3 regions of the Sphaerisporangium sp. NPDC088356 genome follow, and region 2 is predicted to be linked to each of the others. Evidence: riboswitches for the same ligand, from Rfam matches in the RefSeq annotation. Region 2 holds a riboswitch; each other region holds the start of a gene.

The links. Region 2 has a riboswitch for thiamine pyrophosphate ahead of thiO (glycine oxidase ThiO). Riboswitches for the same ligand answer to the same signal wherever they lie in the genome.
Region 1: linked by a shared signal. The riboswitch ahead of tenA (thiaminase II) and the one ahead of thiO (glycine oxidase ThiO) in region 2 are both predicted to bind thiamine pyrophosphate.
Region 3: linked by a shared signal. The riboswitch ahead of AB0O34_RS15760 (cytosine permease) and the one ahead of thiO (glycine oxidase ThiO) in region 2 are both predicted to bind thiamine pyrophosphate.

What each region holds. Positions count from the first base shown of each region.
Region 1 is NZ_JBFBIK010000003.1:93,740-100,997, forward strand. Features, by position in the region: gene AB0O34_RS02495 (hypothetical protein) at 1-227, shown strand, start outside; gene AB0O34_RS02500 (XRE family transcriptional regulator) at 214-1,419, shown strand; TPP riboswitch at 1,457-1,568, shown strand; gene tenA (thiaminase II) at 1,560-2,243, shown strand; gene AB0O34_RS02510 (TetR-like C-terminal domain-containing protein) at 2,374-2,616, opposite strand; partial or broken gene AB0O34_RS02515 (zinc-binding dehydrogenase) at 2,636-2,905, shown strand; gene AB0O34_RS02520 (zinc-binding dehydrogenase) at 2,997-3,266, shown strand; gene AB0O34_RS02525 (MerR family transcriptional regulator) at 3,375-3,686, opposite strand; gene AB0O34_RS02530 (Hsp20/alpha crystallin family protein) at 3,750-4,193, opposite strand; gene corA (magnesium/cobalt transporter CorA) at 4,487-5,620, opposite strand; gene purD (phosphoribosylamine--glycine ligase) at 6,024-7,256, shown strand.
Region 2 is NZ_JBFBIK010000112.1:9,308-16,565, reverse strand. Features, by position in the region: gene alc (allantoicase) at 1-631, shown strand, start outside; gene pknB (Stk1 family PASTA domain-containing Ser/Thr kinase) at 671-2,596, opposite strand; gene AB0O34_RS29635 (thiazole synthase) at 2,670-3,458, opposite strand; gene thiS (sulfur carrier protein ThiS) at 3,511-3,711, opposite strand; gene thiO (glycine oxidase ThiO) at 3,708-5,078, opposite strand; TPP riboswitch at 5,079-5,191, opposite strand; gene AB0O34_RS29620 (FAD-dependent oxidoreductase) at 5,330-6,499, shown strand; gene AB0O34_RS29615 (Rv2175c family DNA-binding protein) at 6,549-6,923, shown strand; gene thiE (thiamine phosphate synthase) at 6,901-7,258, shown strand, end outside.
Region 3 is NZ_JBFBIK010000035.1:33,365-40,622, forward strand. Features, by position in the region: gene AB0O34_RS15745 (LCP family protein) at 1-827, shown strand, start outside; gene AB0O34_RS15750 (DNA-formamidopyrimidine glycosylase family protein) at 895-1,773, shown strand; gene AB0O34_RS15755 (rhodanese-like domain-containing protein) at 1,852-2,184, shown strand; TPP riboswitch at 2,210-2,336, shown strand; gene AB0O34_RS15760 (cytosine permease) at 2,326-3,732, shown strand; gene AB0O34_RS15765 (methylated-DNA--[protein]-cysteine S-methyltransferase) at 3,623-4,186, opposite strand; gene AB0O34_RS15770 (PAS domain S-box protein) at 4,358-6,253, shown strand; gene AB0O34_RS15775 (ATP-binding protein) at 6,406-6,840, shown strand; gene AB0O34_RS15780 (arginine deiminase) at 6,823-7,258, opposite strand, start outside.

The sequences.
Region 1 (7,258 bases), on a different contig from region 2:
AGTGGCTCCACTGCGAGCAGATCCCCCTGCTCACCGCCCTGCCGTGGGTGTCGCAGGGCCTCCCGGCGACCGAGCCCGACGTGGCCGCGCGCTTCGACCGCGGCGCAGAGCCCGACCTCACCCTGGTGCGCCGCCCCGTGGTCGAGCGCCAGAATGCGATGATCTTCCCCGTGAACAGCGAGACCACCGACGACCAGCCGATCGCCGACGCCGATGAGCGACCGTAAGAGCCGCAGGAGCGACGGCGGCCAGATTCGTCTCTTCGACCCCTCCGGCGGCGCCGGGCGCGGCGGGCCGAGCCCGCAGGCGGTGGCCGACGCCTTCGACCAGGCGCGGCTGACCCAGGCCCGGCGGCTGGCGGGCATGACCAAGAAGGACCTCTCCGAACGGGTGGGCGTCACCCCGGCGGCGGTGGGGCAGTACGAGACCGGCATGACCCATCCCCGGCCCGACCTCATCCCCCGCCTCGCGGACGCCCTCGGCGTTCCCCTGGCGTTCTTCCTGTCGGGCCGGCCGCACGCCAAGCTCGACGGGTCCATGGCGCACTTCCGCAGCCTCCGCTCCACCCGCGTCCACCAGCGGGCCAAGGCCGTCGCGTTCGTCGAGCAGGTCTGGGAGCTGACCCACGCGCTGGAGAAGCGCGTACGGCTGCCGCACGTGGACCTTCCGGGGTTCTCGGGCGGCGAGGTGCACTCCGGGGTCGAGCTGCCACGCGACCCGGCCGCCGCCGCCCGCGAGCTGCGACGGCACTGGGGGCTCGGCACCGGGCCGATCTCGCATCTCGTCCGCCACATGGAGGCCCATGGCATCGTCGTGGTGCTTCCCCCGCCCGACGAGGACGCCACCACGGTCGACGCCTTCTCGACCTCGCAGCTGCCCCGGCCGATCGTCGTGCTGACCGCCAACCGCTTCGACGACATCCATCGCTACCGCTTCACCGCCGCCCACGAGCTGGGCCATCTCGTCCTGCACGGCGACACCGCCGCCGGCGACGTCCAGCAGGAGCGCGAGGCCGACACCTTCGCGGCCGAGTTCCTGACCCCGCGCGACAGCATCCTGCTCGAGCTTCCCCGGCGCCTCGACCTGCGCCGGCTGGCCGAGCTCAAGCACGTGTGGGGGGTCTCGATCAGCTCCCTGCTCTACCGCTGCCGCGAGGTCGGCCTGCTCTCCGACTCCTCGGCCAGCCGGGCGTACCAGCGTCTCGGCGCCCTCCGCGACCAGCCGGGTTTCGCCAGCGAGCCCATCACCGGCTACCCGGGAGAGCACCCGGTGCTCCTACGGCAGGCCTTCGACCTGGCGGCGGCGGACACCGACCTCACCATGGCCACGCTCGCCACCCAGCTCGCCTGGCCGCTCGCCCGCGTCCGAGAGCTGCTGGGCATCCGTGACCAGCGCCCCAAGCTGGTGATCGTCCCCTAGCGGGTGGAGCCGGGAGCCGTACGCGCTAATCTCGGGTCGGACAGAACGCGGGAGTCCGGCGCACCGGGCTGAGAGTGCGGCTGACGCGGCCGCAGACCGCTCGAACCTGACCGGGTCATGCCGGCGTAGGGAGTTGTTCGATGACGACGTTCGAGCACGCGCGCCCGTACAGCGAAGAGCTGTGGGAGGCGATCGGCCCCATCTACAGCGCGATCCTGGACCACCCGTTCATCACCGGGCTGGTCGACGGCACGCTCCCGCGTGAGGCCTTCCGGCACTTCGTGGTGCAGGACTCGCACTACCTGCGGGACTACGCGCGGGCGCTCGCCCTGTGCGCGGCCAAGGCGCCGACCGAGGACGACGTACGGGCCTTCGCGGGCGACGCGGTGGGGGCGATCGCGGCGGAGCAGGAGATGCACGCGGAGTTCATGGCCGAGCTGCGCGGCTCCCCGGCACAGGCCGCGGAGCTGCCGGTGGGCCCGACCACCCGCGCGTACACGAGCTATCTGCTGGCCACGGTGTACGGCGGGTCGTTCCTCGACGGCCTCGCCGCGGTGCTGCCCTGCTACTGGATCTACGCCCGTGTCGGCGAGGCCCTGCTGGCCAAGTCGTCGCCCGATCCGCTCTACCAGCGGTGGATCGCCACCTACGGCGACGAGGCCTTCCAGAGCGTCGTCCGCCGGGTGGTCGCCCTGACCGACCGGGCAGGGGACGAGGCCACCTCTCGCCAGCGCCGCCGAGCCCAGGACCACTTCGTCACCACCTCCCGCTACGAATGGATGTTCTGGAACGCCGCCTGGCACCAGGAGTCCTGGCCCATCTGACACAGACAGCGCGGGCGCCCTCCAGAAGGACGAGGCACCCTGGCAGGAAGCGCCCGGATCGGCCCGGAAGCGGCGCATCGTGTGGGCGTGGAAACCGTGCACGGGCCGTTCTGGCAGGGGTTCGGTGTGGTCAGTGGGCCGGGAGGTCGTCCAGTTCGGCGGTGAACAGCAGCGTGGGGTCGAATCCCATTCCGGTGAAGTGGCCGGCGAGTTCCAGGGACAGGACGCCGTGCAGCCGGGTCCAGAAGGTCAGTGCCCGGTGGAGGGCCGCGGGCGGGGCGGGGTGGCCGTCCGCCCAGTGCCGGTGGTCTTCGAGGTGCGTCTCGAACGGTGTCGCGGAGGTCCCCGAAGGAGTCGGCGCGGCGGTGGTCAACGGCATCACCGCCTGGCAGATGCTGCACCGCAAGGCACGCGTCCGCGCCGGGCAGACCATTCTGGTGCACGGCGCCAACGGCGGCGTGGGCTCGATCCTGATTCAGCTGGCGCGGGCCGCCGGCGTGAAGGTGATCGGCACAGCGTCCACGCGCCACCACGACGCCCTGCGGGAGCGCGGCGTCCTTCCGGTCGACTACCGCACCGGGGACATCGCCGCGCGCGTCCGCGAGCTCGCCCCCGGCGGGGTGGACGCCGTCTTCGACCACGTCGGGGGCCGCGGCGTCGTCGGCTCCTGGCGCCTGCTCGCGCCCGGCGGCACGCTCGTCTCGTACGGCAGCGCCTCCACCCGGGACGACCAGGGATCCAAGCAGTGGCCCCGTGCTCAAGCTGCTCGGCCGGGTGTGGCTGTGGAACGCGCTGCCCAACGGCCGCCGCGCCTACTTCTTCAACGTCTGGGCCGGGCGGGCCCTGGCCAAGAACCGGTTCAGGTCCCGGCTGCGCGCCGACCTCACCAAGGTCTTCGCGGCACTCCAGCGCGGTGAGGTCACCGCCCAGATCGCCGTGCGGCTGCCGCTCATCCGCGTCGCCGACGCTCTGCGGCTGGCCGAGTCCGGCACCGTCGCCGGAAAGATCGTACTGACCCCGTAGCGCGCGTCCCGCGCTGGACGGCCACCGGCACCCACGCCGGCGGCTTCCCTCGGAGGACCGCCCGTCACACGTGGTGATCGGGCGGCCCACCGAGGCCTTTCCGGGGTTTCATTCCTTGGGAGGCAGGAGCCGGCGTGTCGCCTCCAGCTCCTTCTTCAGTGCCTTCACCTGCTGTTCCAGCTCCAGGATGCGGCGGATCGCGATCAGCGTCATGCCTTCCCCGGTCAGCTCCGCGACGTACTGGACGCGGTTGATGTCGGCGCGCGAGTAGCGGCGCTGGCCGCCCGAGGAGCGTTGCGGGCGGACCACCTCGAACTCGTCGAGGCGGCGCAGAAAGGCCTGCTGGACGTCGAGCATGCCGGCGACCTGGCCCATGGAGTACAGCGGGGCGTGGTTGTCGTCGATGGGCAACCTGGACATGTGTGCCTCCATGGTGAACGGGCCGGCGCCCGTAGCGGCACCGGCCCATCGCTCGCGGTCACCTCACGCGCGGATCGCCCTGGTGTCGCCGCGCTGGATCTCGACCTTGCGTGGCTTGGCCTTCTCCAGCACGGGGATGCGGATCTGGAGCACCCCGTTGTGGTAGGCGGCGTCGACGCGGTCGCTGTCGAGGTGCTCGGAGAGGTAGACGCGCCGGGTGAAGGTGCCCATGACGCGCTCGCGCACGAACAGCCGGTCGTCCTCCGACAGCTCCTCCTGGCGGCTGGCGCTGACCGTGAGCACGCCGCGGTCGACGGTGACCTCGATCGAGTCGGGGTCGATGCCGGGAAGATCGAAGCGCAGGACCACGTCGTCCTTCCTGCGGATGCCGTCGAGCGGCATGGCCCCCTGGGCGCTTCCCTCTCCCCAAGTGAGGGCGCCACGGGTGAGGCGATCAAACTGGCGCTCGACTTCCTGAACGAACGGGTCGATCGACGTCAACAGCATCTCCGGAACCTCCTCGCTTGTCGGTGTAGCAGAAAACCTCCAACTACAGCTGTAGGTTACCTCTGTCTAGCGATGCATGCAACTGGTAACTGGGATCGGATAGGAGCCGTGTCGCGTGCCCTCCGGGGCGGGAGGGGCAGGTCGGAGACGGCGGCCCAGCGCAGCAGCACGCAGTTGCTGAACCACCTGCACCGCCTCGGGCGTGCCGGGGCCGGTCGGCGGCGTCAACGGCGGGCTGCCCGGCGCCGGCGCCTGCCGGAAGCGATGTGACTTCAGGATTGCCGGCGGAGCGGTCAGAGCCAGGCGTTGCGGCGGAAGCCTCGGTAGAGGAGGGAGCAGATGACGAGCATGACGCCGATCACGAGGGGATAGCCCCACATGGCCGACAGCTCGGGCATGTGCTTGAAGTTCATGCCGTAGATGCCGGCGATCATCGTGGGCACCGAGATGATGGCCACCCACGCGGAGATCTTGCGCATGTCCTCGTTGGCGAGGGCGTTGGACCTCGCGAGCGCGGCCTGCAGGATCGAGTTGCACAGCTCGTTCGACGACTCCACCTGCTCGCAGACCCGTGAGAGGTGGTCGACGACGTCACGGAAGTACTCGCGCATCTCGGAGGGGATCATGCGGCGCGACGGCAGAGCTCCGAGCGGCGTCTGGAGCGGCGTCACGGCGCGCTTCATCTCGATCATCTCGCGCTTGAGCTGGTAGATGCGGCCGATGTCCCGCGAGCTGACGTCGGCGAAGACGGCGGCCTCGACCTCCTCAAGCTCGGCCTGCATCAGGTCGGCGACCGAGAGGTACTTGTCGACGACGAAGTCGGCGATGGCGTGGAGCACGCCCGCCGGCCCGCGGGCCAGCAGCTTCGGCTTGTCCTCAAGGCGGCCTCGGACCTCGGAGAGCGGGCAGTGCTCGCCGTGGCGCACGGTGACCACGAAGTCGGGGCCGACGAACACCATGATCTCGCCGGTGGCGATGATCTCGCTGGAGGCGGTCAGCTCGTCGTGGTCGAGGTAGGCGATGGTCTTGAGGACGACGAAGAGGGAGTCTCCGTAACGCTCGACCTTGGGGCGCTGGTGGGCCTTGATGGCGTCCTCGACGGCCAGGGGGTGCAGCCCGAAGACCTCGGCCAGCCACTCGACCTCGGGGGCCTCCGGCTCGTGCAGCCCGACCCAGACGTACGCGTCGTTGATCTCGGAGGAGGCGTTGTGCTCGCGGACGAGGCTGACGGCCTCCGGAATGCCGGAGACGCGGACGCGCTTGCCGGCGACGTAGGCGCCGAACTCCACGAGCGAGTCACTGGGCGGCACGCAACGGCCGTTCATGCTCTCGTGGCGCACCACGCCGACCGACGGCGAGGTGCCGAGCCGTACGTGGGTGGTGCGGGGGTGGAGGTTGATCCGCTGGAAAAGCGTGGACGAGCGCATGGCGGTCCCTTCCCGCCCGACCTCGCGGAACCAATGCGCGAAAAAGTAATAGTGCGACAGACGTCACAGAGAATAGGCGCGCGTGGCTCTCAGTCGGACACCGAATTGGAGTGGTCGGGTTTGCGCACAAAGTACGTGCGCGAGCACGTACTGCTGGGATCACCAGAAGTCATCCCGATTCCACCTCCAATCGCTAAGAGACGGCCCAAAGCTGCCCCAACTTACCACAGCCAGGCTTCAGTACCTAGCGTACACGGCGATTGGATTCCTCGATCATGTGGAAGCCGACAATACCTCTTCGCCGGCTCATGCATCGGGTATCAGGGAAGGCCTGGAACGCCTTCCACCTGTGCGGACGCCGTCGCCGTCCGGCGACCCCAGGCCCGACCCGTAGACTCCCCAGGTGCGCGTTCTTGTGATTGGATCGGGCGGCCGCGAGCATGCCCTGTGCCGGGCCCTCGGGCTCGACCCCGCGGTTTCCGAGCTCCACTGTGCTCCCGGCAACGCAGGCATCGCCTCGGTGGCGACGACGCATCCCGTCGTGCCCACCGACCCCGGGCAGGTCGCGTCGCTGGCCGTGAGCCTGGGCGCCGAGCTCGTCGTCGTCGGGCCCGAGGCGCCGCTCGTGGCCGGTGTCGCGGACGCCGTCCGCGCGGCGGGCATCGCCTGCTTCGGCCCGTCGAAGGAAGCGGCCCAGATCGAGGGCTCCAAGGCGTTCGCCAAGGACATCATGGTGTCCGCCGGCGTGCCGACCGCCGGAGCACGCGTGTGCACGACGCCGGAGGAGGCCGAGGCGGCGCTCGACGCGTTCGGCGCGCCGTACGTCGTGAAGGACGACGGGCTGGCCGCCGGCAAGGGCGTCGTGGTGACCTCAGACCGCGCCGAGGCCCTGGCGCACGCCGCGGCATGCGAGCGCGTGGTCGTGGAGGAGTTCCTCGACGGTCCCGAGGTGTCGCTGTTCGCCCTGTGCGACGGCACGACCGCCGTGCCGCTGCAGCCCGCCCAGGACTTCAAGCGCGCCTACGACGGCGACGAGGGCCCGAACACCGGAGGCATGGGCGCCTACACGCCGCTGCCGTGGGCGCCGGCCGGGCTGACCGAGCAGGTCATGGCCGAGGTCGTCCTCCCGACCGTCGCCGAGCTCGCGCGGCGCGGCACGCCGTACACCGGGGTGCTGTACGCCGGGCTGGCCCTGACCCAGGCGGGGCCCAGGGTCATCGAGTTCAACGCGCGGTTCGGCGACCCTGAGACGCAGGTCGTGCTCGACCGGCTGGAGACCCCGCTTGCCGCCCTGCTGTACGCGTGCGCGACCGGCACCCTGGATGCACAGCCCGCGCCGCGCTACCGCGACGGCGCGGCGGTGACCGTCGTCATCGCGGCCGAGAACTACCCGGCCGACCCGGTCAAGGGCGACCGCATCGAGGGTCTCGCGCCTTCGGTGAAGGACGCGTACGTCATCCACGCCGGCACCGCGCTCGACGCGGAGGGCAGGGTCGTGTCGGCGGGCGGGCGGGTGCTCAGCGTCGTCGGCACCGGTCCCGACATCGCGACGGCGCGTGCCACCGCGTACGAGCAGGTCGGACGCATCACGCTCCGCGGCTCGCACCACCGCTCCGACATCGCGGCCCGGGCATAGCC
Region 2 (7,258 bases):
GGCCGAGTGGGTGGAGATCGTGCCGAAGAGCCCCCTGGGCGGGGACGCCTCGCACGAGTTCACCGTCGGCGACGGCCGCCGGTTCACCCACGTACGGCTGAACATCTTCCCCGACGGCGGGGTCTCGCGGCTGCGCGTCCACGGCGAGGTGGTGCCCGGCCTCGCGCTGTACGAGGGCATGACCGTGGACCTCGCCGCCCTGGAGAACGGCGCCGTGGTCACCGGCTGCTCGGACGAGTTCTACTCCTCGCCGGCGAACGTCATCGCCCCCGGGCTGCCCCGGCACCAGGCCGAGGGATGGGAGACGGCCCGCCGCCGCGACGGCGGCAACGACTGGCTGGTCGTACGGCTGGCGGTGCCGGGCGTCGCGCGCGTCGCCGAGCTGGACACCACCAACCTGGTGTACAACGCCCCGGGCGCGGCCTGCCTGATGGGCGCGGACGTCCGCGGCGGGCCGCCGGGGGAGGACGCCGAGTGGTTCGAGCTGCTTCCCCGCACCCGGCTCCAGCCGGACACCCGCCACAGGTTCCGCCTGCCCGGTGACCGAGTGGCGACGCACGTACGCCTCGACATCTACCCCGACGGCGGGATGGGCCGCCTCCGCCTCCACGGCACGCCTCACGGCCGGTAGGACGGCTCCCTCACTCCGAGAGACCGCCCGAGCGCGGGGTCAGTGCCAGATCGTGATGCGGGTGCCCGCCGGGGCCTGGCCCAAAGGGTTCTCGGCGACCACCGAGCCCGCGCCCGCGATCCTGCGCACCCGCACCTTGAAACCGGCCGCGCGGAGCTCGCGGGTGGCGTCCCCGACGTTCTTGAACCGGACGTCGGGGATGGCCACCAGCGCCTGGCCCGGCTGGACGTTGTCGGGGTTCTCCCAGGGCCAGTGGAAGCCGGTGTCCGGCCCCTTGGAGCAGGTGAGCTGCACGCCCTGCCCTGCCGTGACCTCGGCGCGCGCGGCCGGGTCCTGGGCGATGATCGTACCCGGCTGGGCGTTGTCGGTCTGCTGCACGATCGTGGGGTTGAACCCCTTCTGCCGCAGGAACGCCTCGGCCTGGTCGCACTGCATCTCGCTGACGTCGGGCATGAGCTGCCCGGCGCTCAGCACGAGCTGCACCCGGCTGCCCTCCTTGACCTTGGTGCCGACCTGCGGGTTCGTACGCAGCACGAGGCCGCGCTGCACGGTGTCGCTGGGCACCCGGCTGACGGTGCCTGCGGTGAGGCCGGCGTCGGAGATCTTGGCCCGGGCATCGGCCTCGGACAGGTTGACGACGTTCGGCACCGCGATCTTGACGGGTCCGGCGGAGGGGATCAGCGTGATCCTCGACTGGGCGAGCACTTCCTTGCCCGGCTCGGGGTCGGTGCGCAGGACCTTGTCCTCGGCCACTTCCTTGTCGTGCTCGGGCGTACCGATCTTGACCTCGAAGCCCTGCTTCTCGGCCTCGGACTTGGCGATCGTGACGTTCAGCCCGGCCAGGTCGGGGATCTTGGTGTAGCGGCCCTCGGAGAACCACCAGCCCGTGCCCCCGATCGCGCCGATCATCAAGATCGCCAGCGCGACGATGAACCAGTTGGGCCGGAAACCCGAGCGCTTCGGGCGTTCGGCCACCGCGGCCCTGACCGCCGGGGCGGTGAGCATCTCGGTCTGCGAGTGGATCAGGGTCGGGTTCGCGGGCGGGGCGCCCATCTGGTGCGCGGCCGCCGGCCCCGGGGCGGCGGCCCCGGTGGGCGGGCGCTGCGGTCCCATGTCGCGCGGCAGCACGCGGTGGGCGTCCACGGCCGCGACGAGCAGCGCGGTGGCGTCGGCCGGCCGCCGGTTCTGGTCGCGGTCGGTCGCCGAGAGCACCAGCGTGTCGAGCACGGGCGGGATGTCCCCCGCCAGCGAGGACGGCGCGGGCACCCGGTCGTGGACGTGCCTGTAGGCCACCGACATGGGGTTGTCGCCCTGGTAGGGCTGGTGCCCGGTCAGCAGCTCGAACAGCATGACCCCGGCGGCGTAGACGTCGCTGCGCGCGTCGGCGACCCCTGCGGTGACCTGCTCGGGCGACATGTAGGCGATCGTGCCGATCATGACGCCGGTGCGGGTCTGGTTGCCCGCCTCGATGGCCCGGGCCAGCCCGAAGTCGACGACCTTGACCCGGCCGTCGTCGGTCAGCAGGACGTTCTCGGGCTTGACGTCCCGGTGGACCATGCCCGCCTGGTGGGCCGCGCCGAGCGCGGCCAGCACCGGGATCATGATCTCCAGGGCCTCGCGGGCCGGCAGGCGCTTCCTCTCGCGGAGCACGTCGCGCAGGGTGCGCCCCGGGACGTACTCCATCGAGAGGTAGACGTGGTCTCCGTCGGTGCCCTGGTCGAAGACGTGCACCACGTTGGGGTGCGACAGGCTGGCCACCGACTTGGCCTCGCCGATGAATCGCCGCACGAAGTCGGGGTCCTCGGCCAGCGATCGGTGCATCACCTTCAGAGCCACCGTGCGGTCGAGCCGGATGTCCAGGGCCAGGTAGACGGCGGCCATGCCACCCCGGGCGATCCGGGACTCAACGCGATAGCGCCCGTCCAGCAGCCGCCCTACAAGGGGGTCCGCAACCGTCGTGTCCACGGGAGTGAGTTTACGGGCGGTTTGCCAGGGGCAGGGCAAGCACATCCCAAACCGATGCCGACATGTTTTCCCGTCACGAAGGGGTTGATGGCTCTGCGCCGGCCGGTTCGATGGCCGGCGAGGACGCCTCAGCGTACCGGCGGCGGGGGATCCTGCCCGCTAGGCGCGCCCTGCGGCCCGCGGTGACGGCGTCCCGCATCGCCGCCGCCATCAGTCCCGGCCTGCGGGCCCGCGTCACCGCGCTGGCGAGCAGGACGGCGTCGCATCCGAGCTCCATCGCCAGGGCCGCGTCGCTCGCCGTGCCGATGCCGGCGTCCAGGATGACGGGAACGCCCGCCGCCTCCACGATGAGCTCGATGTTGTGCGGGTTGCGGATCCCGAGCCCCGAGCCGATGGGCGCGCCCAGGGGCATCACGGCCGCGCACCCCGCCTGCTCCAGCCGCCGCGCGAGCGCCGGGTCGTCCCCGATGTAGGGCAGCACCACGAACCCGTCGGCCACCAGCCGCTCGGCCGCGTCGAAGGTCTCGATCGGGTCCGGCAGCAGGGTGCGCTCGTCGTTGATGACCTCCAGCTTCACCCAGTCGGTGCCGAGCGCCTCGCGGGCCAGCCGCGCGGTCAGCACCGCCTCGCCTGCCGTGAAGCAGCCCGCGGTGTTGGGCAGCACCCGCACGCCCCGGTCGCGCAGGACGTCGAGCACCGACCCCCTGGAGGCCGGGTCCAGCCGCCGCATGGCTACCGTGGTGATCTCGGTGCCGGACGCGGCCAGCGCCTGGTCCAGCACCTCCAGGGACGGGGCGCCGCCCGTTCCCATGATCAGACGCGAGCCGAACTTCTCGCCGCCGAGGATCAGCGTGTCGTCCATGGGGTCCGCGTCCCGCTCGCCGGCGACTCTGATGGGGGTCTCCTCGCGCTCGTCAGCCACCCTGCACCGCCGTCAGGACCTCGACGCGGTCGTTCTCGCCGAGCGGGGTCGACTGCCACGCGCCCCGCCGTACGACCTCGTCGTTCAGCGCGACCGCGACCCCGGCCACGGCCGAGGTCAGCGTCTGTATGGCCTGCGCCACGGTGGTCCCGGGGGGCAGGTCGTGGGGGGCGCCGTTGATCGTCACTCTCATCGCGCTTCCGGGGCGGCAGACCCCGGCCGGCCGCCGGGGTAGGAGCCCCGTTCCTCCTTCGTCCATCGGTGGGGGTCGGTGGTGTCCTGGTGCCGTGCCCCGCCGAACCGCAGGGGCGAGCAGATCGCCGTGAAGGACGGGCCGGGCCGTCCCGCCGGATCGTGGCAGGGAGGCAGGACGGGGCCGAGGTCGTCGCCCAGGGCCAGTTCCCCGGCGACGAGATCGGCGGTCAGGGGAGAGAGCAGGACGCCGCCACGGTGGTGGCCGGTGGCCAGCACGAGCCCCGCCAGGGCCGTCCGCCCGATGACCGGGAGGTTGTCGGGGGTCCCCGGACGCAGGCCGGCGGACAGGTCGGTCACCTCCAGCTCGGTGATGCCCGGTACGAGCTCGCGCGCGTCGCGCAGCAGCTCCCACAGGGCCCCGGCGGTCACGCGGGTGTCGAACCCCATCTCCTCCTGCGTGGCGCCGAGCACGATCTCCCCGTCGCCGCGCGGCACCATGTACGCGCTGGACCCGTGGACCACCCCGCGCACGCAGCGGCCGAGGAACCCCGGAGCGCCGCGCAGCCGCATGATCTGGCCCTTGACCGGGCGCACCGGCGGCAGGACCTCCGGGGGCAGGCCGTCCAACGATCCCGACCACGCCCCGGCGGCCAGGACGACCCGGTCCGCGGCGATCGCCCCGCCTCGCGCCAGCCGTACCCCGCGCACCGCGTCACCCTCGACGGCGAAGCCCGTGACGCGGTCGGCCACCACGCCGACGCCCCGCCGCGACAGCGCGGCGAGCAGCGCGGCCGTCACCCGGCGCGGATCCACCCAGGCGTCTCCCGGCGCGAGGACGCCGCCACGGACCGAAGGGGCGAGCATCGGCTCGGCGCGGCGGCACTCGCGTCCCGTCAGGCGTTCCACCGGGAGCGACAGCTTCTCCATGAAGCCGGCCAGCTCGCCGAGCGCCGCGAGGTCGTCCGCGCCGAAGGCGACGTCCAGGGTGCCGTCGGTGCGGTGGTCGACGTCCATCCCCGCCTCGCCGGACAGCTCGGCGGCGAAGCCGGGCCACAGGGCGAGGGACGCGAGGCCCAGCCGCAGCAGGGGCTCCTCGGTGTAGGTGACCTCGCTCACCGGGGCGAGCATCCCGGCCGCCGCGTGTGAGGCGCCCGACCCGGGCGCCGGGTCGACCACGGTCACGGCGTGCCCGCGCTGGGCGGCGCGCCAGGCGACCGACAGGCCGACCACGCCCCCGCCCACGACGATCACGTCCGCGTGCGGCGCCTTCCCGTACGGCCCGCCGGTGCGCGGCGCCTCGGACGGTGGGCCGGAGTGTGGCGTCTTTTCGGCCGACGGCACCACGACATCTCGCACATTCGGCATGTCCACCAAGGTCCCGCTCCCTTCGCCGGCATGATCCGGATCAGGTCTCTAGCGGTCGAGGGCCGTGAGCCCTCCTCTCAGCCCGGTCTCGCCGGACTCCCGCGCGTGCTGACGGCACCAGCCTATTCCTGCCTCCATACGGCTTGCGCACCCGCTTGAGTGTTCTCATCACTGGCTGTGTGCGATAGTGAGCCAATTCGTTACCAAATCGCCGTTGGCGAGTTACCCGGCTGGCCGCTTAGGGTCAGGATGTGAATCATGTCGTGGTGGTCGGAGCCGGACTGGCCGGCGTACGGAGTGTCGAGGCGCTGCGGGCGCGCGGTTACCGAGGGCGCGTCACTCTGGTCGGAGATGAGAACCATCGCCCCTACGATCGTCCACCCTTGTCGAAGGCCGTGCTGCTCGGCGACCTGGACTCCACGGTCGTCGACTCCGACCTCGGCGCCCTCGACGTCGACCTGCGCACCAGCGTGTCGGCCAAGGGCCTGCGCCAGGGCGCGCTCGAGACCACAGAGGGCGAGCTCGAGTACGACGGCCTGATCATCGCCACCGGCGCCTCGCCCATCAGGCTGCGCGGCGAGGGCACCCAGCACGTGCTCCGCACCATCGACGACGCCCTCGCCCTGCGCGAACTGCTGGTCCCCAAGGCCCACGTGGTGGTCGTCGGCGCGGGCTGGATCGGCGCCGAGGTCGCCACGGCGGCGCGCCGCGCCGGGTGCGCGGTGACCGTCGTCGAGGCCGCCCAGTCGCCGCTCGCCGTAGCCCTCGGCACCGAGGTCGGCGGGCGCACCGTGCCCTGGTACGCCGAGGCCGGCATCGACCTCAGGCTCGGCACGATGGTCGGCTCGGTCGACCCGGGCGGCCTGACCATGATGGACGGCTCATGGATCCCCGCCGACGTGGTGGTGACCGGCGTCGGCGTGCGCCCCACCGTCGGGTGGCTCGCGGGCTCCGGCGTCGAGATCGACAACGGCGTCTTGGTCGACGAGCACCTGCGCACCTCGATGGAGGGCATCGTGGCGGTCGGCGACTGCGCGAACTGGTGGTCGCGCCGCTTCGGCCGCCGCATGCGGGTCGAGCACTGGGACACCGCGCTGAACGCCCCCGAGACCGCGGTGGCCACGCTCCTCGGCGAGACCGCCGTCTACGACCCGGTTCCCTATTTCTGGTCCGAGCAGTTCGGCCGCATGCTGCAGTACGCCGGCCACCACGACGGCGCCCGGCTGGTCCTGCGCGGCGACCCGGCGACCGACCGCAAGTGGGCGGCGTGCTGGCTGACCGACGACCACCGGCTGGCCGCTATCCTTACGGTCGACCGTCCCCGTGACCTGGTGCAGGGCCGCCGCATCGTCGAGGGCGGGCAAAGGCTCGATGTGGATCGCGCGATGGACCCCTCGGTACCCTTGCGCGACTGCTTGTGACCCCCTGCGGGGTGTTTGAGAAGAGGCGCGACGTGGTAGTTGTGGTTCCGTGACGCTTTCTGTTGCGCAGATCGACCGGGAAACCGACCAGTTGGTGGGAGAGTGGCTCCCCCTCACGGAAGTGGGCAGGCGGCTCGGGCTGAGTGCCGGGCGTGCCAAGCAGCTTCTCAAGGACAAAAGGCTCATCGGTGTCCGGCGGGGCGGCTCCGAGCCCGAGGTCCCCGCCGCCTTCATCGCCGCGGACGACGTGGTGAAGGGCCTGCCAGGCACGTTGACGGTCCTGTCCGACGCGGGCTACGACGACGTCGAGGCCCTGCGGTGGCTGTTCACCGCCGACGACTCCCTGCCGGGGGCTCCGATCGACGCGATCGCCGCGGGCCGCCACACCGAGGTGAAGAGGCGTGCCCAGGCGCTCGGTTTCTGACACCAGGCTCTACCTCTGCACCGACGGGCGCCGCCGCCAGGGCGACCTCGACCAGTTCCTCGACGCCGTCCTCGCGGGCGGCGTGGACATCGTCCAGTTGCGCGAGAAGGGCCTGGAGGCCCGCGAGGAGCTCGCGCTCCTTGAGGTGTTCCGCGCTGCCTGCGACAGGCACGGGGCCCTGCTCGCGGTCAACGACAGGGCCGACATCGCCTACGCCGCGCGCCCCGACGTGCTGCACCTCGGGCAGGACGACCTTCCCGTGGCCGTGGCGCGCCAGATGCTCGGGCCGGACATCCTGATCGGGCGGTCCACCCACAGCGACGCGGAGGCCACCG
Region 3 (7,258 bases), on a different contig from region 2:
ACGACGGCCGTCCCGCCGCCACGCCGGGCGAGGACTGGCTGCTGGTCGGCTCCGACAGCCGGGCCGGGCTGACGGCGGCCCAGCGCAAGAAGCTCGCCACCGGCAGGGCGGTCGGCAAGCGCACCGACACGATGATGCTCCTGCATATCCCGAGCGGCAGCGACAAGCCGACGCTCGTCAGCCTGCCGCGCGACTCCTACGTCCCCATCGAAGGGCACGGCAGCGACAAGCTGAACGCCGCTTACGCCTTCGGCGGGCCCAAGCTGCTGACCAAGACGGTGGAGAAGGTCACCGACATCCGGATCGACCACTACATGGAGATCGGCTTCGGCGGCTTCGTCGGCATCGTGGACGCGATCGGCGGCGTCAACATCTGCGTCAAGCAGAACATCAAGGACCACAAGGCCGGCATCAACCTCAAGAAGGGCTGCCAGGACATGGACGGCGGCACCGCCCTTGGGTACGTCCGCACCCGCGCCACCGGCGCGCTGCCCGACTTCGACCGCACCCAGCGCCAGCGCCAGTTCTTCGGCGCCGTGGTGAAGAAGGCGGCCAGCCCCGGCGTCCTGGTCAACCCGTTCCGGTCGATCCCGCTCGCGATGAGCGCCACCGACTCGGTGGCGGTCGACCCGGGCACGGGAGCCTTCGACCTGCTGTCGCTCGGGCTCGCGATGAGCGGCGATCCCGTCGCCACCGCCGTGCCCGTGGGCTCGCTGCCCACGATCAACGGCGCCTCCGTCGTGAAGTGGGACACCCAGCGCGCTCTGCGGCTGTTCAAGGCCCTGGCCGAGGACAAGCCGGTGCCGAAGGACGTCCTCACCAGGTAGGCGCGACGCGCGCCGAGCCGTCCTCAGGCACGCGTCGCCGGGCCGTGCGAGCGGTTAGTGTGATGGCATGCCCGAGCTTCCCGAGGTGGAGTCGCTCGCCGAGTTCCTGCGCGAACGGGCCGTCGGCCGCCCGGTCGCCGCTGTCGACGTGGTGGCCTTCCAGGCGCTGAAGACGGTGGACCCGCCGGTGACCTCGCTGGCCGGGCTGGCGGTGACGGGCGTCGCCCGGCACGGAAAGTTCCTCGACCTCGACTGCGACGGGATCCACTTCATCACCCACCTGGCCCGCGGCGGCTGGCTGCGCTGGCGGGACGACCTCTCGGGCGCGAAGCCCGTCCGTCCAGGCAAGGGCCCTCTGGCGGTCCGCGTGCGGTTCGCGCCCGACGACGACGGCGAGCAGCCCGGGTTCGAGCTCACCGAGGCGGGCACCCAGAAACGGCTCGCCGTCTACGTCGTCCGCGACCCGGGCGAGGTGCCCGGCATCGCGAGCCTCGGGCCCGATCCGCTCTCGCCCGAGTTCACCGTCGACGTTCTGAAGGGCATCCTGGGCGGCAGCCGCACCCGGATCAAGGGGCTCCTGCGCGACCAGAAGGTGATCGCCGGCATCGGCAACGCCTACTCCGACGAGGTGCTGCACGTCGCGAAGATGTCCCCGTTCAAGATCGCGGGGTCGCTGACCGACGACGCGGTGGCGGGGCTGCACGAGTCGATCGTCAGCACGCTGCGCGCGGCCGTCGAGCGCTCGCGCGGCATCGCCGCGAAGGATCTCAAGACCGAGAAGAAGTCGGGCCTGCGGGTGCACGGGCGTGCCGGGCAGCAGTGCGAGGTGTGCGGGGACACGATCAAGGAGGTGTCGTTCGCCGACTCCTCCCTGCAGTACTGCCCGACGTGCCAGACCGGCGGGAAGCCCTTGGCCGACCGCAGGCTGTCCCGCCTGCTCAAGTAGCCTCTCGCCGAAAAACAACGCTGGGTTAGCGATGACAACCCTCCGTTAGCGGGCGGAAAGACTCGTAGAGCGGGGACAATGAACGGCATGAACGTCCCAGAGATCGAGGCCAAGGCCGTACCCGACGACGTCTTCCTGCTCGATGTGCGCGAGCCCGATGAGTGGCGGGCGGGGCACGCCCCGACGGCCGTCCACATCCCGCTGGGCGCGCTGCAGCAGAGGGTCGACGAGGTCCCGGCGGGCGTGCCGGTCTACGTCGTCTGCCGGGTCGGCGGCAGGTCCGCCAGGGCCGCCGCGTGGCTCAACCACGTGGGCCGCGAGGCGATCAACATTGAGGGCGGCATGCAGTCGTGGGCCGCCGCCGGCCGCCCGATGGTGGCCGAAAACGGGGGGCAGCCCTTCGTCGCCTAGCGACGGGGTGTAATAATTCGGTCAAAATCCATACCGCGGGAGCTCGGGCGCAACCGGGCTGAGAGGGCGGTTCCCAGTGACGCTGGGCGCGCCGCCGACCGCATGAACCTGTCCGGGTAATGCCGGCGTAGGGAGCGTGCGATGACATCCGCCGTCGGCGAGGTCCCCCTGACCCTCGACGAGGCCCCTCCGAAGACGCTGGGCCTGCTCGACCAGGGTGCCTTCTGGGCCAACCTCGGAGTGAGCCTCCTCGGCTTCTCCGGGGCCCTGTACCTGCTCAACCCGCTGGGCGACGTCCCGCTGAGCCTGGGCGCGGCCGTCCTCGCGGCCGTGGTCGGCAGCCTGATTGGCACCGTGATGGTCGGCCTGGCGGCGGTGCCCGGCGCGCGCACCGGCGCGCCGGCGATGGTGCTGCTGCGCGGCCTGTTCGGGGCCAGGCTGTCGTACGTCCCGACGGTCCTGAACATCGTCCAGATGCTCGGCTGGGGGGCCTTCGAGCTGTGGGTGATCGCCACCGGGGCCCGTGCGATCTTCGGTGACTCCGTGCCGTACTGGGTCTGGGTGGTGGCGGCGGGCCTGCTGACGATCGCCCTGACGATCCGGCCGCTGGGGGCCATCCGCCTGCTCCGCCGCTTCGTGACGGCGGGGGTGGTCGTCGCGATGGTGTGGCTCGCCGTGGCGCTGCTGCGCGAGGCCCCCACTCTCGGGGGCGGCGACTGGAGCGCCTTCGCCCCGGCGGTCGACTACGTGATCGCGCTGTCGGTCTCCTGGGTGCCGGTGGCGGCCGACTACGCGCGGCACTCGCGGTCCGGCCGGGCGGCCTTCGCGGGGGTGGTCAGCGGCTACACGATCGCCCAGGTCGCGTGCCTGGTCATCGGCATACTCGCGCTGGCCCTGGTCGGGAACGACCCCGGCCGGGTGTGGGACGCGTTCGTGGCGGTGCCCCTCGGGGGCCTGTTCTTCGGCATCCTCGTGCTCAGGGAGGCCGACCAGTCGTTCGCCAACGTCTACTCCACGGCGATGTCCCTGCAGAACCTCCTGCCGAGGGTGGACCGGCGCATCTTCTCGATCGGCGTCGGCGTGCTGACCACCGTCATCGCGCTCTTCGCCGACGTGAATTCGTACGGGGCGTTCCTCGGCGTCATCGGCGCGGTGTTCGTCCCGATGTTCGCCGTGCTGGTGATCGACTACTTCGTGCTGGGCGGGGCCGCCAGGTGGGACACCTCGGCCGGGGCGCCCTCGCGCTGGGGGATGGTCGTGCCCTGGGTGCTCGGGTTCGTGGCGTACTGGCTGGTCACGGCGACGCCCACGGTGGCGTGGTGGGACTCGGTCTGGACGGATCTTCGCGACGCGATCGGCTTCGAGCGGCAGGTCTGGATGAACGCCGCGCTGGCCGCGTTCATCGTGTCCGCCCTGGCGACCCTGCTGGCGCGGGCGCTCAGCGGGCGGGGTCTTCGAGGCGGAGAAGATACTGCTTGGCGGCGAGGCCGCCGGCGTAGCCTCCAGGATTCCCCGGCGACTCGATCGCCCGGTGACACGGGACGATGACGCAGACGGGGTTGGCGGTCAGCGCGTTGCCGATGGCGCGCAGCGCCTGGGGACGCCCGATGCGCTCGGCGATTTCTGGAAATGTCGTGACGCTTCCGTAGGGCACGGCCATCGTCATCTGGAGCACCGTACGGGCGAACGGCGTGGCCAGCCGGAGGTCGACGGGCAGGGTGAAGGCCCGGAGCCTGCCGGAGAAGTACGCGTCGAGCTCGCGCCGGATCGGATCGAGGCGCCGGGGGTCGGGCCCGATGAACGAGCCGATCTCCCGGGTGATGCGCGCGAAGACCACGTGCTCGTTCTCGTAGCTGCAGGCGACCACGCCGCGCGCGGTGACGGCGAGCGCCAGCCGTCCGGCGGGGGTGTCGGTCATCCCGAACGCGATGTCGGGTGGGGTCTCGCCCACATAGCCGGGAGCGGTCACCCGCACGAGGGCTTCGAGATCCCCTGTCGACATGGCCGCACCCCTCCCGGTCCCGCTACCAGGCAGCGTATCGGAGCGGAGGCTCCCACCGACCGTGACGGCCGTGCGCCGCGCGCCGTAGAAGGCCTCGAGAGGGTACGGTCCCGACGAATGCGACGATTCGCACATCGAAAGTGCCAAGGCGCGCTTGCAAAAACGGGCACGATGGGGGTCATGAGTGACAACAGGGTAGAGAACGCCGATGACGGCTTTGCCCGCGCTGTCCTCGCGAGTTCCCCCAATGCCGTCGTAGCCCTCGATCGTGACCTTTCCGTCCTGGTGTGGAACCCCGCCGCCGAGCGCCTTTTCGGCTGGACCTGCGACGACATGATCGGGCGCAGGGCGCCGCTCGTCCCCGAGGAACTGGTGGTGGAGCACAACGCGGTGCTCGAACGGGTCCGCACCGGAGGTCCGGTCTCCCTGCGCACCAAGCGCCTGCGCAGCGACGGCTCGCTCGTCGACGTGGGCGTGGACATGAGCGCGCTGCGCTCGGAGGCCGGTGCGCTGCTCGGGTACGTGAGCGTCTACCACTCCTTGGAGAACGACTCGGCGGCCCGCGATCGGGGAGCCCGCAGGGCGAGGCTCGTCCGGCGGCTCACCGACGTGGTCGGCGACATCAACGCCGAGCTTGAGCTCTCACCCGTGCTCGACCGCATAGCCGGGAGCCTCACCGAGCTGACCGGGGCCGACGCGGGCGGCTTCGTGCTGATCGAGGACGACCGCCTGCGGCTGGTCAGCACGCACGGGCTGCCCGACAGGCTGTGGGGCGCCACCGCCGACCTGCATACGAGCCTCGTCGGCAAGCTGCTCAGGACCGGCAAGACCGTCCTGCTGGAGACCGGCGACCAGACCGTGCTCGACGACCTGATCTGGTCGGAGCTGCCAGGACTGCACACCATCGCGCTCGGCGTCGCGGCGGTCGGCGGGCGGCCGTACGGGGCGCTGTACGCGCTGTTCGCCGAGCGCAAGGCCGGCCACATCGAGCTTGAGCTGCTGGAACTGCTGGCCGGGCACGCCGGCATCGCGCTCGCCAACGCGATGGCGTACCAGGACGCCGTGCGGCAGCGCGCCCACGAGCGGGCGGTCGTCGACGCGAGCGCGGACGGCATCGCGGTGCTCGACGGCATGGGGTTCGTCCGCCAGTGGAACCCGGCGGCCGAGGAACTGACCGGGGTGCGGGCCGACGAGGTGATCGGTGCCCGGCCGCCGTTCCCGCTGCCGGCGCCGGGTGAGAAGCTCACCACCCAGCTTCCGTGCGGCCGCTGGCTCGACGTGGTCAGCGCCGAGATAAACGAGACCGCCGAGATCGTGGTCGACTTCCGCGACGTCACGCGGGCCAAGGAGCTGGAGGAGGCCAAGGATTTGTTCCTCGCCACCACCAGCCACGAGCTCCGCACGCCGATCACCGTGGTCCAGGGGTTCGCCAGCACGCTCGACGCGCGCTGGGACAAGCTCTCGGACGTCGAGCGCCGTTCGGCCGTACGGACCATCGCGGAGCGGGCACAGGCGCTCGGCCAGCTCATGGATCACCTGCTCCTCGGCGCGCGGGCCGGGGCCGAGGAGCTGAAGGTCCAGGTGGAGAGCTTCGACCTGGGCGAACGGGTGCGCGCGGCCACGCTGGGGATGCCGGTCCTGTCCGACAGGCACCGCGTGGAGGTGGACATCCCCCGTGACCTGCCACTGGTCGACGGCGACGCCCTGGCGACCGACATCCTGCTCGGCCAGCTCCTGGAGAACGCCTTCAAGTACTCGCCGGACGGCGGGTTGATCCGCGTCCTCGCGTGGGCCGAGAGCGATCACGTGGTCCTCGTGGTGGACGACGAGGGGGTGGGCATCGCGCCGGACGACCGCGAGCGCGTATTCGAACGCTTCGTCCAGGCCGACAGCGGCGACCGCCGCAGGTTCGGCGGTGTGGGGCTCGGACTTTACATCGCGCGCAGCCTCGCCCGCGCCCAGGGTGGCGAGGTGACCGCGCATTCCCGGCCTGGTGGAGGCACCCGAATGCGATTCATCTTGGGCATCGCACCGGCCTATATCGGATCCGACACACCGAACCGGTAACGAGCAGGTCACGGATGGACTCACCTATTGTCGAATCTGCACAAGCAATGATCGCCACTCGGTTTCCAGAACCATCGAACGGGGCATTTCGGTCGTACTGGGATGTGTTTTCCTCAGGGGGAAATGCAGGAGAACGGGGAAGTGAGGGCGTCGTGCTGTTGCCGTATGCGCCGACCAGCGTCGCCGTCGCACGCCAGCGTCTCAGCGCCGATCTCGAGGCATGGGGGGTGTTCGCCGCCGCGGTAGAGGACGCAGTCCTTGTGGTGAGCGAGCTGCTGAGCAATGCGTTGCGTCACGCCCACCCGCTCCCATCAGGCCAGATCAAGGCCACATGGGACTGGGCTGACGAACATCTCGAGGTCACGGTGAGTGATGGAGGAGCGGCCACGGAGCCCCGTGCGGGACGGCCGACCCTCTCCTCGCTCGGCGGGCGGGGGCTCGGCATCGTCGAGTTCCTCGCCGTGCGCTGGGGGGTGCGCCACGACGGTGAAATGACCACGGTGTGGGCGGTTCTCCACGCCCCGGTCGCTGTCCTTAATTCACAAGTTAGGACGCCCGAAATGGGCGCCCTACGCGAGTGTGGATAGACGTTCCCTGCTGATAGGGCAGGACATACAGCGTGGGCCACCCCGGCCGCTTCCTAGTTCGCTGCCCGCAATACGGATGACCTTCACCCCCGAGGCCTCCAGGCGCGCGTTCGTCTCCACGTTCCGCTCGTAGGCGACCGCGACGCGCGGAGCCAGGGCGAGCGTGTTGTTGCCGTCGTCCCACTGCTCGCGCTCGGCCGTGACGGGGTCGAGGCCGGTGTCGATGACCTTGACCCGCTCGATGCCCATGGCCTGGGCCGCCGCCTCCAGGAACGGGCGAGGCTCGAACACGCGAAGCTCGCCGTTCTCCATCGAGGTCACGGTGTAGGCCTGAAGTGAGTAGGCCACCGGGGGATACATGACCACGGTGTCCACGTCGACCATCGTGCAGATCGTGTCGAGGTGCATGGTGGCCCGC